Regions from separate parts of the Stenotrophomonas sp. YJH_SMC_133 genome, predicted to be linked through region 1. Evidence: riboswitches for the same ligand, from Rfam matches in the RefSeq annotation. Region 1 holds a riboswitch; the other holds the start of a gene.
The links. Region 1 has a riboswitch for cobalamin ahead of AC5P78_RS07035 (epoxyqueuosine reductase QueH). Riboswitches for the same ligand answer to the same signal wherever they lie in the genome.
Positions count from the first base shown of each region.

Region 2: another riboswitch for cobalamin. It lies ahead of btuB (TonB-dependent vitamin B12 receptor); the one in region 1 lies ahead of AC5P78_RS07035 (epoxyqueuosine reductase QueH).

Region 1 is NZ_JCAFTW010000004.1:99,336-106,484, forward strand. Features, by position in the region: gene AC5P78_RS07030 (nicotinate phosphoribosyltransferase) at 1-1,237, shown strand, start outside; cobalamin riboswitch at 1,371-1,600, shown strand; gene AC5P78_RS07035 (epoxyqueuosine reductase QueH) at 1,762-2,448, shown strand; gene pncA (bifunctional nicotinamidase/pyrazinamidase) at 2,504-3,130, shown strand; gene purU (formyltetrahydrofolate deformylase) at 3,338-4,189, opposite strand; gene AC5P78_RS07050 (LysR family transcriptional regulator) at 4,304-5,215, shown strand; gene AC5P78_RS07055 (NADH:flavin oxidoreductase/NADH oxidase) at 5,219-6,319, opposite strand; gene AC5P78_RS07060 (NAD-dependent protein deacetylase) at 6,441-7,149, opposite strand, start outside.
Region 2 is NZ_JCAFTW010000009.1:71,281-78,429, reverse strand. Features, by position in the region: gene AC5P78_RS14185 (NAD(P)-dependent oxidoreductase) at 1-577, opposite strand, end outside; gene AC5P78_RS14180 (LysR family transcriptional regulator) at 686-1,615, shown strand; gene AC5P78_RS14175 (class I SAM-dependent methyltransferase) at 1,612-2,403, shown strand; gene gph (phosphoglycolate phosphatase) at 2,468-3,124, shown strand; gene btuB (TonB-dependent vitamin B12 receptor) at 3,225-5,066, opposite strand; cobalamin riboswitch at 5,182-5,404, opposite strand; gene AC5P78_RS14160 (histidine phosphatase family protein) at 5,548-6,126, shown strand; gene AC5P78_RS14155 (TfoX/Sxy family protein) at 6,218-6,580, opposite strand; gene AC5P78_RS14150 (GAF domain-containing protein) at 6,577-7,059, opposite strand; gene bioD (dethiobiotin synthase) at 7,128-7,149, shown strand, end outside.

The DNA.
Region 1 (7,149 bases):
ACCGGTCACCCACGCCGACATCGACGACGCTGCTGCGGTATTCGCCGCGCACGGCGAACCGTTCAACGAGGCCGGCTGGCGCGATATCGTCGACCGGCTTGGCGGCCACCTGCCGGTGCGCATCCGCGCCGTTCCCGAGGGCAGCGTGGTGCCCACCCACCAGGCACTGATGACCATCGAGTCGACCGATCCGGCTGCGTTCTGGGTGCCGTCGTATCTGGAAACGCTGCTGCTGCGCGTGTGGTATCCGGTCACCGTGGCCACCATCAGCTGGCACGCACGGCAGACCATCGCCGCGTTCCTGCAGCAGACCAGCGACGACCCGCAGGAGCAGCTGCCGTTCAAGCTGCACGACTTCGGCGCGCGCGGTGTATCGAGCCTGGAATCGGCCGCGTTGGGCGGTGCCGCGCACCTGGTCAACTTCCTCGGCACCGATACCGTGTCGGCGCTGTGCCTGGCACGCGCGCACTACCACGCGCCGATGGCCGGCTATTCGATTCCGGCCGCCGAGCACAGCACCATCACCAGTTGGGGCCGCGAACGCGAGGTGGACGCCTATCGCAACATGCTGCGCCAGTTCGGCAAGCCCGGTTCGATCGTGGCGGTGGTGTCGGACAGCTATGACATCTACCGCGCGATCAGCGAACACTGGGGCACCACCCTGCGCGATGACGTGATCGCGTCGGGCGCCACCCTGGTCATCCGTCCCGACTCGGGTGACCCGGTGGAGGTGGTGGCCGAAAGCCTGCGCCGGCTGGATGAAGCCTTCGGCCACGCGATCAACGGCAAGGGCTATCGCGTGCTCAACCACGTGCGGGTGATCCAGGGCGATGGCATCAATCCGGACACCATCCGCGCGATCCTGCAGCGCATCACCGACGACGGCTACGCCGCCGACAACGTGGCCTTCGGCATGGGCGGTGCGCTGCTGCAGCGGCTGGACCGCGATACGCAGAAGTTCGCGCTGAAGTGCTCGGCCGCACGGGTCGAGGGCGAGTGGATCGACGTCTACAAGGATCCGGTCACCGACGCCGGCAAGGCCAGCAAGCGCGGCCGCATGCGCCTGCTGCGCCACCTGGACGATGGCAGCCTGCATACGGTGCCACTGCCGGCCAACGGCGACGACACCCTGCCGGACGGCTTCGAGGACGCAATGGTGACCGTGTGGGAGAACGGCCATCTTCTGTACGACCAGCGGCTGGACGACATCCGCACGCGGGCGGCCGTGGGGCATTGAAGGTGCATCCCGACCGGGGTCAGAGCCCGCTGCGTGGCAGCGGGATCCGACCCCTTCCTTCCGCTGGGGTCGGATCCCGTTGCAGCGCAGCGGGTTCTGACCCCTGCGCTCTTGACCGGCGCCACCAACAGGTCCACCTTGCACACGCCGAAGGTATCCCTCCCATCGCTGCGGCGCGGGGAGGGATTTAAACGGGAATCCGGTGAAGGCGCCTCGCGCGTCCATTCCGGAGCTGCCCCGCAGCGGTGAATGGAAACGAATCCTGCCAACAGCACTGGGCTCGCGCCTGGGAAGCGGCAGGTAGTAGGTGGGCTGCGGCCCGAGTCCATCAGCCCGAATACCGGCCCCGGCCGGGGGACACGACCGTCCCCTGACTCGACCTGGAATCTCCGCGGGGAGGTTGCCGGGGCCGTCGTCGTCCTGCGCGTGCAGGCGGTGTGGCCGCGCGCGTCCTGTTCACGGTATCCGGCCAGACCCGTTCACCCACGCGCTGATGCATGGGCCACCGCCGTTGCCGGCGGTCCATGCGGTACCTGACGATGACAGAGCTCCAACGCCCCACCCTGACCCTGCCCGCCGGCGGCAAGCGCCTGCTGCTGCATTCGTGCTGCGCGCCCTGTTCCGGCGAAGTGATGGAGGCGATCACCGCCTCCGGGATCGACTACGCGATCTTCTTCTACAACCCCAACATCCACCCGGTGAAGGAGTACGAGCTGCGCAAGCAGGAGAACATCCGCTTCGCCGAGCAGCACGGCATTCCCTTCATCGACTGCGACTACGACACCGACAACTGGTTCAGCCGTGCACGCGGCATGGAAAACGAGCCCGAACGCGGCATCCGCTGCACGATGTGCTTCGACATGCGCTTCGAGCGCACTGCGCTGTACGCGCACGAGCACGGTTACGACACCATCAGTTCTTCGCTGGGCATCTCGCGCTGGAAGAACATGGCGCAGATCAACGACTGCGGCATCCGCGCCGCCTCGCGCTATGAAGGCCTGCAGTACTGGGACTACAACTGGCGCAAGGGCGGCGGTGCCAGCCGCATGATCGAGATCAGCAAGCGCGAGCAGTTCTACCAGCAGGAATACTGCGGCTGCGTGTACTCGCTGCGCGATGCCAACCGCCATCGCCGCGAGAATGGCCGCGAGCGGATCAAGATCGGCCTGTTGTACTACGGGCAGGACGCTGGGACGCCGCAGGACGATTGACGTGCAGGCATGGGGCGGCCACGCTGGTCGCCCCTTCTGTTGTACCGGAACTGCCATGACCGCCCTGCCCGCCGATGTCGCCCTGCTGGTGATCGACCTGCAGCCGGACTTCATGCCCGGTGGCGCCCTGGCCTGCGACCAGGGCGATGCGCTGGTGGCACCCATTGCCGATCTGCTGGCGCAGCGCCGCTATCGCACCGTGGTGGCAACACAGGACTGGCACCCGGCCGACCATGCCTCATTCGCCAGCCAGCACCCCGGCCAACGCCCGTTCGAGACCATCCTGCTGCACGCGCAGCCGCAGACCCTGTGGCCGGACCACTGCGTGCAGGGCAGCGCCGGTGCCGCCCTGCACCCGGGCGTGGACTGGACCGTGGCCGACCTGATCCTGCGCAAGGGCACGCGCCAACAGGTGGATTCGTACAGCGCCTTCCGCGAGAACCATGGCCCCGATGGCGAGCGCCCGGCCACCGGCCTGGCCGGCTGGCTGCATGAACGCCGCATCCGCGAAGTGCACGTATGCGGCCTGGCCCGTGACTACTGCGTGCTGTGGAGCGCGCAGGACGCGGTGAAGTCCGGCTTCCGGGTGAAGTTCCTGTGGGAGCTGACCAAGCCGGTGACCGAAGCCAACGACGTGATGGTGCGCGAGGCGCTGGGCAAGGCGGGGATCGCGATCGTCTGAGGCGTGACCGCCGGGCATGGCCCGGCGCTACCGCGCACGTCGCTTATGCCGCTTGCGCGCTCCTGCCCACAACAACACAATCGATTCATCCAGCCCCCCAACTACGCCCCCCTACAGATCGCGGGACGGCCGAACCGGGGGCTTTTCATTGGATGAAACCAGGATTCGGTAGTGCCGGGCCATGCCCGGCGGACGCGGGATGGGCGATTACCGGAACACCACCGTGCGATGCCCATTGAGCAGGATGCGGTGCTCCACATGGCGGCGAACCGCGCGTGCCAGCACCAGCGATTCGGTATCGCTGCCCAGCCGCACCAGTTCACGCGGTGCCATCGCATGGTCCACGCGGGCCACGTCCTGTTCGATGATCGGGCCTTCGTCCAGGTCCTCGGTGACATAGTGCGCGGTGGCGCCGATGATCTTGACCCCACGCGCGTGTGCCTGGTGGTACGGCTGCGCGCCCTTGAAGCTGGGCAGGAAGCTGTGGTGGATGTTGATCGCACGGCCGGCCAGCGCGCGGCACAGCGTGGGTGACAGGATCTGCATGTAGCGCGCCAGCACCACCAGGTCGATGCGCTCGCGCTCGACCAGGTCGATGATCTGCTGCTCCTGCACCGCGCGTGTATCGGCGGTCACCGGCAGGTGGTGGAACGGCACCTGGTAGGACGCCGCCAGCGGCGCAAAGTCGGCGTGGTTGGACGCCACTGCTGCGATGTCCACCTTCAGCTGGCCGCTGTGGGCGCGGAACAGCAGGTCGTTGAGGCAATGCCCCTGTTTGCTGACCAGCACCAGCAGCCGGGCGCGGCGTCGGCCATCGTGCAGCTGCCAGTCCATGCCGAAGCCTTCGGCAAGCGTGGCCATGGCGGCGTGCACGGTCTCCAGCGGCAGGCCGGCATCGCGGTCGAAGTGCACGCGCAGGAAGAAGCGGCCACTCTCCTCATCGCCGAACTGCTGGGCGTCGAGGATGTTGCAGCCGTGGTCGAACAGCAGGCCGGACACGCGGTAGACGATGCCGGTGCGGTCGGGGCAGGACAGGGTAAGAATGGAATCGGGGCGCATCGCTACAGTGTAGGGCAGCGCCCTGCCCAGCGGCCGGATGATCACGGGTGCAACCGGCCTGCTTGGTTCAGTACCAAGCGATACTTGGACCTTCCCGTGGCAAGCTGGTCGGTCATGAACCTGTTGCAACTGATCCGCAGCTTCACCCGCACCGCAGAGACCGGCAGCATTGCCGCCGCGGCCCGCATCCTTGGCATCAGCGCCACCGCGGTCGGCCAGAACATCAACCGGCTGGAGGCCCATCTGGGCGTACGGTTGCTGAACCGGAGTACGCGGCAGCTGGCGCTCAGCGAGGCCGGCGCGCTGTACCTGGCGCAGGTGCGCCACATCGAAGCCGACCTGGCGCGCGCGCAGGCGATGGTCACCGCCGGTGACATCGAACCGGCCGGGCCGCTGCGCATCGCCAGCAGCAGCGCCTTCGGTCGCCACGTGCTTGCCCCCTTGTTGCCTTCACTGCAGCAGCGCTACCCACAACTGCAGCTGGAGCTGCGCCTGACCGACCGCGCCGTGCAGCATGGGCCGGAAGCGGTGGATGCCAGCATCCGCATCGGGGCGCAGCTGGAGGATGGGGTGGTCGCGCGGCAGCTGGCGCGTGTTCCGTTCGTGTTCTGTGCCTCGCCGGCCTACCTGAAGGCGCACGGCGTCCCGCAACAGCCTTCCGATCTGGGCGGTCATCGCGGGTTGCTGCACCGCTTCCCCACCGATGGCCGGCCATTGCGCTGGGGCCTGCTGAAGGACGGCCAGCGCGTGGACGCCGCGCTGCCACCGAGCATGGTCTGCGATGACATCGATGCGCTGGCGACGCTGGCGGCGGCCGGTGCCGGCATCACCCGGCTGGCCGCATTCGTGGCCGAGCCGTACCTGCGCGATGGCCGCCTGCAGGCGGTGTTCGGCGCCGACACCGCGTGGCGCCCGGAACCGATGGAGGTCTACTTCTGCGTCAGCGACCGCCGCGATTTCACCGCCAAGATCCGCGCGCTGTTCGAACACCTTCAGGCCGGCATCGCGCCGGCCTGGCGGGTGTGAGCCTCAGCGCGTCTTGAACACGCCGCGCGCATCGCGCGGCTCGCAGCGCAGGTACTGTGGCGCCGGTTCCACGCTGTCGCGCAATGCGGCAGCGGCATGCCACGGCCAGCGCGGGTCGTAGAGGATGCCGCGCGCCAGGGCCACGGCATCGGCGTGGCGATGGCGCAGGATCGATTCGGCCTGCTCGGGCTCGGTGATCATGCCCACGGCGATGACCGGCATGCGCACCTTGGCCTTGATCGCTGCCGCGAACGGCACCTGGTAGCCCGGACCGACGGTGATCTTCTGGCGTTCGTCCAGGCCACCGCTGGAGACATGCAGGAAATTGCAGCCGCGCGCGTCCAGCACCTGGGCCAGCGCTTCGCTCTGCACCAGATCCCAGCCGCCATCGACCCAGTCGCTGGCGGAGATGCGCACGCCCACGGCGACCTTGTCCGATACCGCCGCACGCACGGCGTCGAACACTTCCACCAGCAGGCGCAGGCGGTTCGGCAATGAGCCACCGTAGCCATCAGTGCGACGGTTGCTCAGCGGCGACAGGAACTGGTGCAGCAGGTAGCCGTGGGCGGCATGCAGCTCGATCAGCTCGAAGCCGAGGCGCTCGGCACGCACCGCACTGGCGGCGAAGGCGGCGATGACCTCGGCGATGCCGGCCTCGTCCAGTTCCTGCGGCGCCGGGTCGGCGGCATGGAACGGCAGCGGCGACGGCGCCACGGTGGCCCAGCCACGTGCATCATCGGCCGGCAACTGGCCACCGCCGTCCCAAGGGCGGTTCACCGAGGCCTTGCGACCGGCATGGCCGAGCTGGATGCCCAGCGGCATCGGCGACCAGCGGCGGACGCTGGCCAGTACCTGTGCCAACGCGGCCTCGGTGCCGTCATCCCAAAGGCCCAGGTCGGCCCAGCTGATGCGGCCACGCGGCTCGACCGCGGTGGCTTCCAGGATCAGCAGGCCGGCGCCGGATTGCGCGAGGTTGCCCAGGTGCATGGCATGCCAGTCGCTGGCGCGGCCGTCTTCGGCGGAGTACTGGCACATCGGCGCGACGACGATGCGGTTGGACAGGGTCAGGGGGCCGAACGAGATCGGCGAAAACAGCTGGCTCAAGACAGTGATGGACGACGTAGGGGATGCGTATTGCACCGCCGCACGGCTCCGGGATCAACCATCTGGATGGATCGCTGTTTCGCGGCGGCGGGTGGCCTGTAGAGTCGACTGACAGTCGACTCTACCCAGCCGATGGTTCGATAACCGACGCCAGCGCCTCAGCACAATCGCGTTCATCCTTGAACTGCAGCAGGTCGTCTGCACGGGTGCGGCCACGGTTCAACGCCGCCACCGGCAGTCCTGCTTTGGCCGCCGCCTGCACGAAGCGGAAGCCGGAATAGACCATCAGCGACGAGCCCACCACCAGCACGGCGTCGGCCTGCTGCAGGTGCTCGTGCACCGCCTCCACCCGCTCGCGCGGCACGTTTTCGCCGAAAAGCACCACGTCCGGCTTCAACACCCCGCCGCAGTGCGGGCACCCGGGTACCACGAAGCTGGAGAAATCGGTCTCCAGGTCGGCGTCGCCATCAGGCGCGACGCCGGCCTCCAGCGCATCCCAGCCGGGGTTGGCGTCCAGCAGGCGCTGCTGGAAGTCCTCGCGGCCACTGCGGCGCTCGCAGCCCATGCAGCGCACCAGGTCCAGGCGGCCATGCAGGTCGATCACGTTACGGCTGCCGGCGCGCTGGTGCAGGCCGTCCACGTTCTGGGTCAGCAGCACCTGCAGCTTGCCACGGCTTTCCAGTGCGGCCAGGGCCTGGTGGGTACCATTGGGCCGGGCCAGGCCGAAGCGCGGCCAGCCCAGCAGGCTGCGCGCCCAGTAGCGCTGGCGGGTAGCGGCCTCGCCCATGAAGGCCTGGTAGGTCACCGGTGGCGTGCGTTTCCACTGGCCG
Region 2 (7,149 bases), on a different contig from region 1:
CGGCGCCGTAGTCGGCGTAGCTGATGCGGCTGTGGCCGCTGGCATCAGCGAGGAAGGCCTTGGGCTGCACGCGGTACTGGCCGCGCTCTTCGCCCGGGCCGATTTCGGCGGCCGGCGAGAAGAAGGTCCAGTCCAGGTCGTCCACCGCCTGCAGGCGATTGAAGGCTTCACGATGGGCCAGCGCGTACGGCTTGTAGGCCTCCGGGAAGTTGGGGGTATCGACCAGCTGCACGCCCGGCGCGACTTCCAGGCTGCCGGCGCCACCGACCACCACCAGGCGCGGTACACCGGCCTTGCGCGCGGCGGCGGCCAGCTGCGCGGCCACTTCGCCGACGCGGCCGATGTCATCGCCCGGACGCGGGCCATAGGCGCTGGCCAGCACGTCGTGGCCGGCGATGGCGGCGACCAGGGCATCCTGGTCATCCAGCGAGGCGATCACCGGATGGGCACCGGCCAGTTCGGCCGGAAGATCCTGCGCGCTGCGTACGATGACGGTGAGTTCGTGGCCGTTGGCCAGCGCGTGGCGGGCGATCTGGCGGCCGATGTTGCCGGTGGAACCAACGAGGGCGATCTTCATGGCAGGACTCCGTGGGGCGGTGTGGGGTGGGAATGGGGCCACTCTAGGCCGCTGCAGTCGCTCGAAAAACAGCGTATAACGCGCTTGTTTGTTGCATGGATCGAGCATATGGACCGATTGACCGCCATGACTGTATTCGTCGAGGTGGCCGAGCGCGGCAGCCTCACCGCCGCCGCCGAGGTGCTGGACATGTCGCGGGCGATGGTTACCCGCTACCTGGCCGAGGTCGAGGCTTGGCTGGGCGCGCGCCTGCTGCACCGGACCACGCGCCGGGTCAGCCTGACCGGCCCCGGCGAGGCGGCGCTGGCGCGCTTCCGGCAGATGCTGGCCATCGGCGAGGAACTGCAGGGCGAGCTGGCCAGCGACGATCCCGAACCGCATGGCACGCTGCGGGTGACCGCCAGCGTGTCGTTCGGGCAGAGCCACCTGGCGCGTGCGGTGGCCGGTTTCGTCGCACGCCATCCGGCGGCGCGCATCGAACTGCTGCTGGTCGACCGCATGGTGAACCTGGTGGAAGAGCGGGTGGACCTTGCCGTGCGCATCGCCCGCCAGATCGATCCCAGCCTGATCGCACGACGGCTGGCCACCTGCCGCTCGGTGCTGTGCGCGACGCCGTCGTACCTGCACGCGCGCGGTACGCCTACCGCCCCGGAACACCTGGCCGGGCACAACTGCCTGACCCATCACTACGTGGGCAAGAGCCTGTGGCAGCTGCACCGCGATGGCCGTTCGCTGTCGGTGGCTGTGGGCGGCAACATCAGCGCCAACGAAGCGTCGCTGTTGCTGGAAGCGGTGCGTGCGGGCGCCGGCATCGCGATGCTGCCGACCTACCAGGTGGCGCCACTGCTGCGCAGTGGCGAGCTGATCGAGTTGTTGCCCGAGTTCAGTCTGGACGAACTCGGCATTCATGCCGTGTACGCATCACGGCGCCAGCAGCCCGCTATCATGCGGCGATTCCTGGACTTCCTGGCCGAGTGTTTCGCCAGCCCGGCCTTCCAGGATCTGGATTGGCGCCCACCGGGCAAGGAGAACACATGAACCACGGACAGGCCTTGATCGACCACAACCGTGCTGCCTGGGACCGCCAGGCCAGCGAAGTGCGCGAATGGTCGCGCCCGGTGGAAAGCTCAACGATTGCCGCCGCGCGCGATGGCCGCTGGCAGGTGCACCTGACCCCGCGCGCGCTGCCGCTGGACTGGCTGGGGGATGTGCGCGGCCGCCGCATCCTCTGCCTGGCCTCGGGCGGTGGCCAGCAGGCCCCGGTGCTGGCGGCGGCCGGGGCGGAGGTGACCGTGTTCGATCTGTCCGATGGCCAGCTCGAGCAGGATCGTCAGGTGGCGGCGCGTGATGGCCTGCAACTGCGCACGGTGCAGGGCGACATGCGCGATCTGCACGCCTTCGCCAACGACAGCTTCGATGTGGTGTTCCACCCGATCTCCAACCTGTACGTGCCTGACGTCCGGCCGGTGTGGACCGAATGCCGCCGCGTGCTGGCGCGTGATGGCATGCTGATGGCCAGCTTCTACAACCCGGTGCTGTTCGTCGGTGCACGCGATCCGCAGCTGGATGCACAGGGCCTGATCCGACCGCAGTACGCCATTCCCTATTCGGATCTGGAAGACCTGCCACCGGCCGAGCGCGAGGCGAAACTGGCGCGGGGCGATGCGCTGACCTTCGGCCACAGCCTGACCGAACTGATCGGTGGCCAGCTCGATGCCGGCTTCGTCATCGATCGCTTCATGGAAGACTGGCAGCCGCAGCCGCGCTTCCTGATCGACCGTTACCTGCCCACGTTCCTGGCCACGCGCGCGCGCCGGATCGGTTGAGGCAGGCCTGCCCAAAATACTGCGGCGTACAATGGACGGCCCCACGTCATGCAGGTGCAGTCCCTTGCCGTATCCGTATCCGCTGGTCGTGTTCGACCTCGATGGCACGCTGGTCGACAGCGCTGCCGATATTGCCGAAGCGCTGAACCGCACGCTGGAAGACATCGGCGTGGCGCGCGTGCCGGAAGCCACCGTGCTGGGCTGGATCGGTGACGGTGTGCGTCGTCTGGTCGAGCAGGCGGTGCAGGCCGCCGGCCGCGAGGTGGACCTGGCCGAGGTGATGCCGGTGTTCATGGTGCACTACCGTGAGTGCCTGCTGCGCAGCCCGCGACTGTTCGACGGCGTGGGCGAAGCGCTGGCGCAACTGCGTGCGCGCAACGTGCCGCTGGCGATCTGCACCAACAAGCCCGAAGCACTGGTGCCGCCGCTGCTGCAGCACCTGGGTATCGGTGATGCATTCGCGCTGGTACTGGGGGGGGATTCGCTGCCGCAGCGCAAGCCCAGTGGCGAGCCACTGCGGCACATCGCCGCGCACTTCGGGCTGCCGGTGGAGTCCTGCCTGATGGTGGGTGATTCGTTGACCGACTACCGCGCCGCCGAAGAGGCCGGCATGCCGATCGCGCTAGTGCGCTACGGCTATCCGCGCGGCCTGGACCTGGCCACCGCGCATGCGGTGGCGGTGATCGACGACCTGCGTGAACTGCCGGGGTTGCGGGGCTGAAGCAGAGGGGTAGTGCCGGCCGCTGGCCGGCAACCCGGAATGCGTTGCCGAAGGTCATGATGTTGCCGGCCAGTGGCCGGCACTACCATGAACGTTGCGCTCACTTCGGCTGGTAACGCACGCTCAACTGGTACTCGCGGCCGGGCTGGTTGAACCATGCCACCGTTTCGTAGCGACGGTCGAAGACGTTGGCGGCACGTGCCAGCAGCGACCACGATGGCGTCAGTGCGTACTCAGCGCGCAGGTCCAGCGTGCCGTAGCCTCCCACCTTCACCGTGTTGGCGGCATCGTCGTAGCGCTTGCCGGCACCCTGCACGGTCAGGCCTGCGCGGAAATCGCCGAAGCGACGGTCGATGTCCAGGCGCGCGGTCTGCTGCGCGCGGCGTGGCAGCCAGTTGTCGAACTGGGTGCTGCCGCCGGTGCGGTTGCGCGGGTCGGTGTAGCTCAGCTGCGCGTTGATGTCGAAGCCGGCCAGCAGCACGCCGCCGGTCAGTTCGGCACCGCGGATGCGGGCCTTCTCCACCTGCTGCATCTTGAAGGTCGCCGCATCGTAGGTGATCAGATCATCGATGCGGGTTTCATACACATCTAGGCCCCAGTGCCAGCCCTGGCCCTGCTGCGAAACGCCGAGGTTGGCACTCTTGGACTTCTCCGGCTTCAACGTCGGCACGCCGCTCCACGGGTCGTACAGATCGCTGAAGGTCGGTGCCTTGAACGCCGTGCCATAGCTGGCGTTGAGGCGCAGGCCGTGGCCCAGCTCCATGGCCCAGCCAACGCTGCCGGTAGCGTGGTTGCCGAACTGCTGGTTGTCGTCGTTGCGTGCGCTGGCCTGCAGCTGGTGGCGGCCGAAGCGGCCCTGGTACTGCACGAATACGCCGGTGTTGCGGCGGCTGTCGACCAGGTAACCCGCGCTGCTGCCATCCAGGTTGTCTTCGCTCCAGTCCACGCCTGCGCTCAGCAGCTGGCCCTCGGCCACGCCGAAATCGCCCTGCAGGGAGGCGCTGTCGCGGTGGGTCTGTGCGCTGCCACGTGCACCGAAGTCGCCGAAGTTGTCCGACTCGTTGTCACTGCGGCCGACGTTGGCGGTGAATGCCAAGCGCTCGGACGGGGTGTAGCGCACCTTGCCGGCCAGCACCTGCTGGCGGGTTTCCGAATAGTTGTAGTAGCCGTCGTAGTGGTTCTTGCCGTCGGCGCGCAGGGCGCTGCCTTCCACGTTCCACTGCTCGTTGAAGGTGTAGCCACCGCGCAGGCTCTTGGACAGGTTGCGGTAGCCGTCGCGATCGGGCTCGTCGGCGAAACAGCCGGTGAACAGCGTGGCCGAGCCGCGGCAGGCATCGATGCCATCGGAATGCTGGTAGGCGATATCCGCACCGAACCAGCCGCGTTCGGTACCGCCGCCAATGCCACCGCTGGCTTCACGCAGGCCGTTGCTGCCACCGCCAAGCTGGAAGTGCGGGGCGAAATCGCCCTGGTTGCGGCGGGTGAAGATCTGGATCACGCCACCGATGGCGTCGGCGCCGTACAGGCTCGACTGCGGGCCGCGCACGATTTCCACGCGCTCGATCTGCGCCAGCGGCAGGTCCTGGTACATGGCCAGGCCGAGGTCGGCGCTGTTGATGCGCACGCCGTCCACCAGCACTACGGTGTGGCCGGAATTGGTACCGCGCAGGAACAGCGAGCTCTGCTTGCCGAGGCCGCCGGCATTGGCCAGGTTGATGCCGGCGCGACCGCGCAGCAGTTCCTGCAGCGAAGTGGCCTGGCTGGATTCGATCTGGGCGCGGTCGATCACCTGCGCCGGCGCGATGCTGTCCTGCAGGGCGATCGGGGTGCGGGTGGCAGTGACCAGGATCTGGTCGAGCGCGGTGGTGTCATTGGCGGCCTGGGCCAGCGCGGGCAGGGCGGCCAGCACGGCCAGGGACAGCATTCGGGACTGCAGCTTCATGGGGGACTCCGGGTGCCACGCACGCCCGCGTGGCGAAGGGGAGGAGCCGCGAAGGCAGGCGTGCGCCGATGCCGCAGCGCACGCCACGGTCATCCAGCGCCATGCCCACCGCATCGCGACCTGAGGCTTCCGGGCCGGTCTCCGGGCTTGCCGCCGGGTGGCGCGAGGCCACCGTCCAGGCGCCTTCCCATGCCTGCGGCACAGTGGCGGTGTTGCCTGGAACTGACGTGCTTACCGTTGCGGGGGCAGCGCCGGCCTGGCGTGGAATCACGCGTCACCGGCTTCCCGTTTCAACCTGCCGGCCATGGCCGCAGGTCACCTGGAAGTGCGCGCAGTCTACGGCATCGCAGGCCGTCCCGTTGCGTCGCGCCTGCGCGACTGCCTTTGCTGTGCCTTTAGAATGGTTGCTCGATCCCGTGGTGCCGTTGCCGATGTCCGCCCGTTTTCCGCTGTACCTGCGTCGCCCGTCCGGGACGCGCGCATGATCCTCGACCTGGTCCGCCATGCCGGCAATGGCCGTGATGAGTTCCTTGATGGCCGCAGCGACCCACCGCAGCTGGCCGGCCTGCCACAGGAGCTGGTCGAGGCCTACGCCGGGCAACGCTGGGAGCGGGTGATCAGTTCACCGCGGTTGCGCGCGCTGCATACGGCGATGGCCCTGGCCACGCCGCGTGGGCTGGACGTGGAAGCGGACGAGGAATGGGAAGAACTGGACTTCGGCGATTGGGACGGGCGGTCGCTGTTCGACCTGCCGGAGGATGCACTGGCGGCCTTCCATGCCGACCCGCACGCGTTCCCGCCGCCCAATGGCGAGAGCTGGGGCCACTTCGAGCGGCGCATCGCGCGCGCGCTGGATCGCCTGCTCGATGATGACGATCCGGTGCCGACGCTGGTGGTCAGCCATGGCGGCCCGTTGCGCATGGTGCTGTCGCAGGTCTGCGGCCTGCCGATGTCGCTGTGCTGGGCGCTGCGCATCGACCACGGCACGCGCCTGCGGGTGTGGCTGGAGCGCGGTGAGATCGGGCTGGTGGGTGAGCTGCTGGAGCTGCAGCAGCCCTGAGCGCACTCGCCGGGCATGGCTCGGCGCTACCGATCCCGCATCACACTGGTAGTGCCGGCCGCTGGCCGGCATCCCCAGGAACGCGGATGCCTCAATCCTCGTCCGCGCCCTCGGCCACGCTGTCCTCAGCGTCATCGTCGGCATCGAAGCGCTGCTCATGCACCGGGCCCGACGCCGGGCCGGCTGCCTTCAGCGGATGCGCAGCGATGCGTGCTTCGTAATCCTGCACCAGTGCTTCACGCTGTGGCTCGCTCAGCTCCTGCCAATGGCAGTCCAGCAACGCGCCTTCCAGCGAGTACAGCAGGTTCAGGCTGGGCTTGAAGCCGGCGCGCTTGACCTTGACGAAGGCGCCGACGGCTCCGATCGCGACCAGGTCGTCGCGGCTGCGCAGGCCGACCTGGCGCAGCCACGCCGCACTTTTCGGGCCGATGTTGCGCAGCTTCGGTGCGCTCATCCCAGCGCCTCGACGAACACGCGGGCGATGGCTTCCAGGCCAGCCTGGTCGTCGGCATCGAAGCGGCCGACCTTCGGGCTGTCGATGTCGAACACGCCGATCAGTTCATCGCCGCGCAGCAGCGGCACTACCAGTTCCGAGCGCGAGGCCGAATCGCAGGCGATGTGGCCGGGGAAGGCGTCGACGTCCTCTACGCGCTGGGTCACGCGCTGGCTGGCGGCGGCACCGCACACGCCTTTGTCCAGCGGGATGCGCACGCAGGCCGGCAGGCCCTGGAACGGGCCGACCACCAGTTCCTTGCCGTCGTACAGGTAGAAGCCCACCCAGTTCAGGTCGGGCAGGGCGTGGTAGACCAGGGCCGAGAGGTTGGCCGCGTTGGCGATGCGGTCGGACTCGGCGTAGACCAGGCCACGGGCCTGTTCCAGCAGCTGGGCGTATTGTTCCGGCTTGCTGCCGGTGAGCGAGGCATTGGCGAACATGCCAGCAGTCTAGCAAGCGTGCCGGGCCAGCGATAATGCACACACTGTTGCCCTGTTGGAGCCCGTCGATGCCGTTGCCCGCCACGCTGC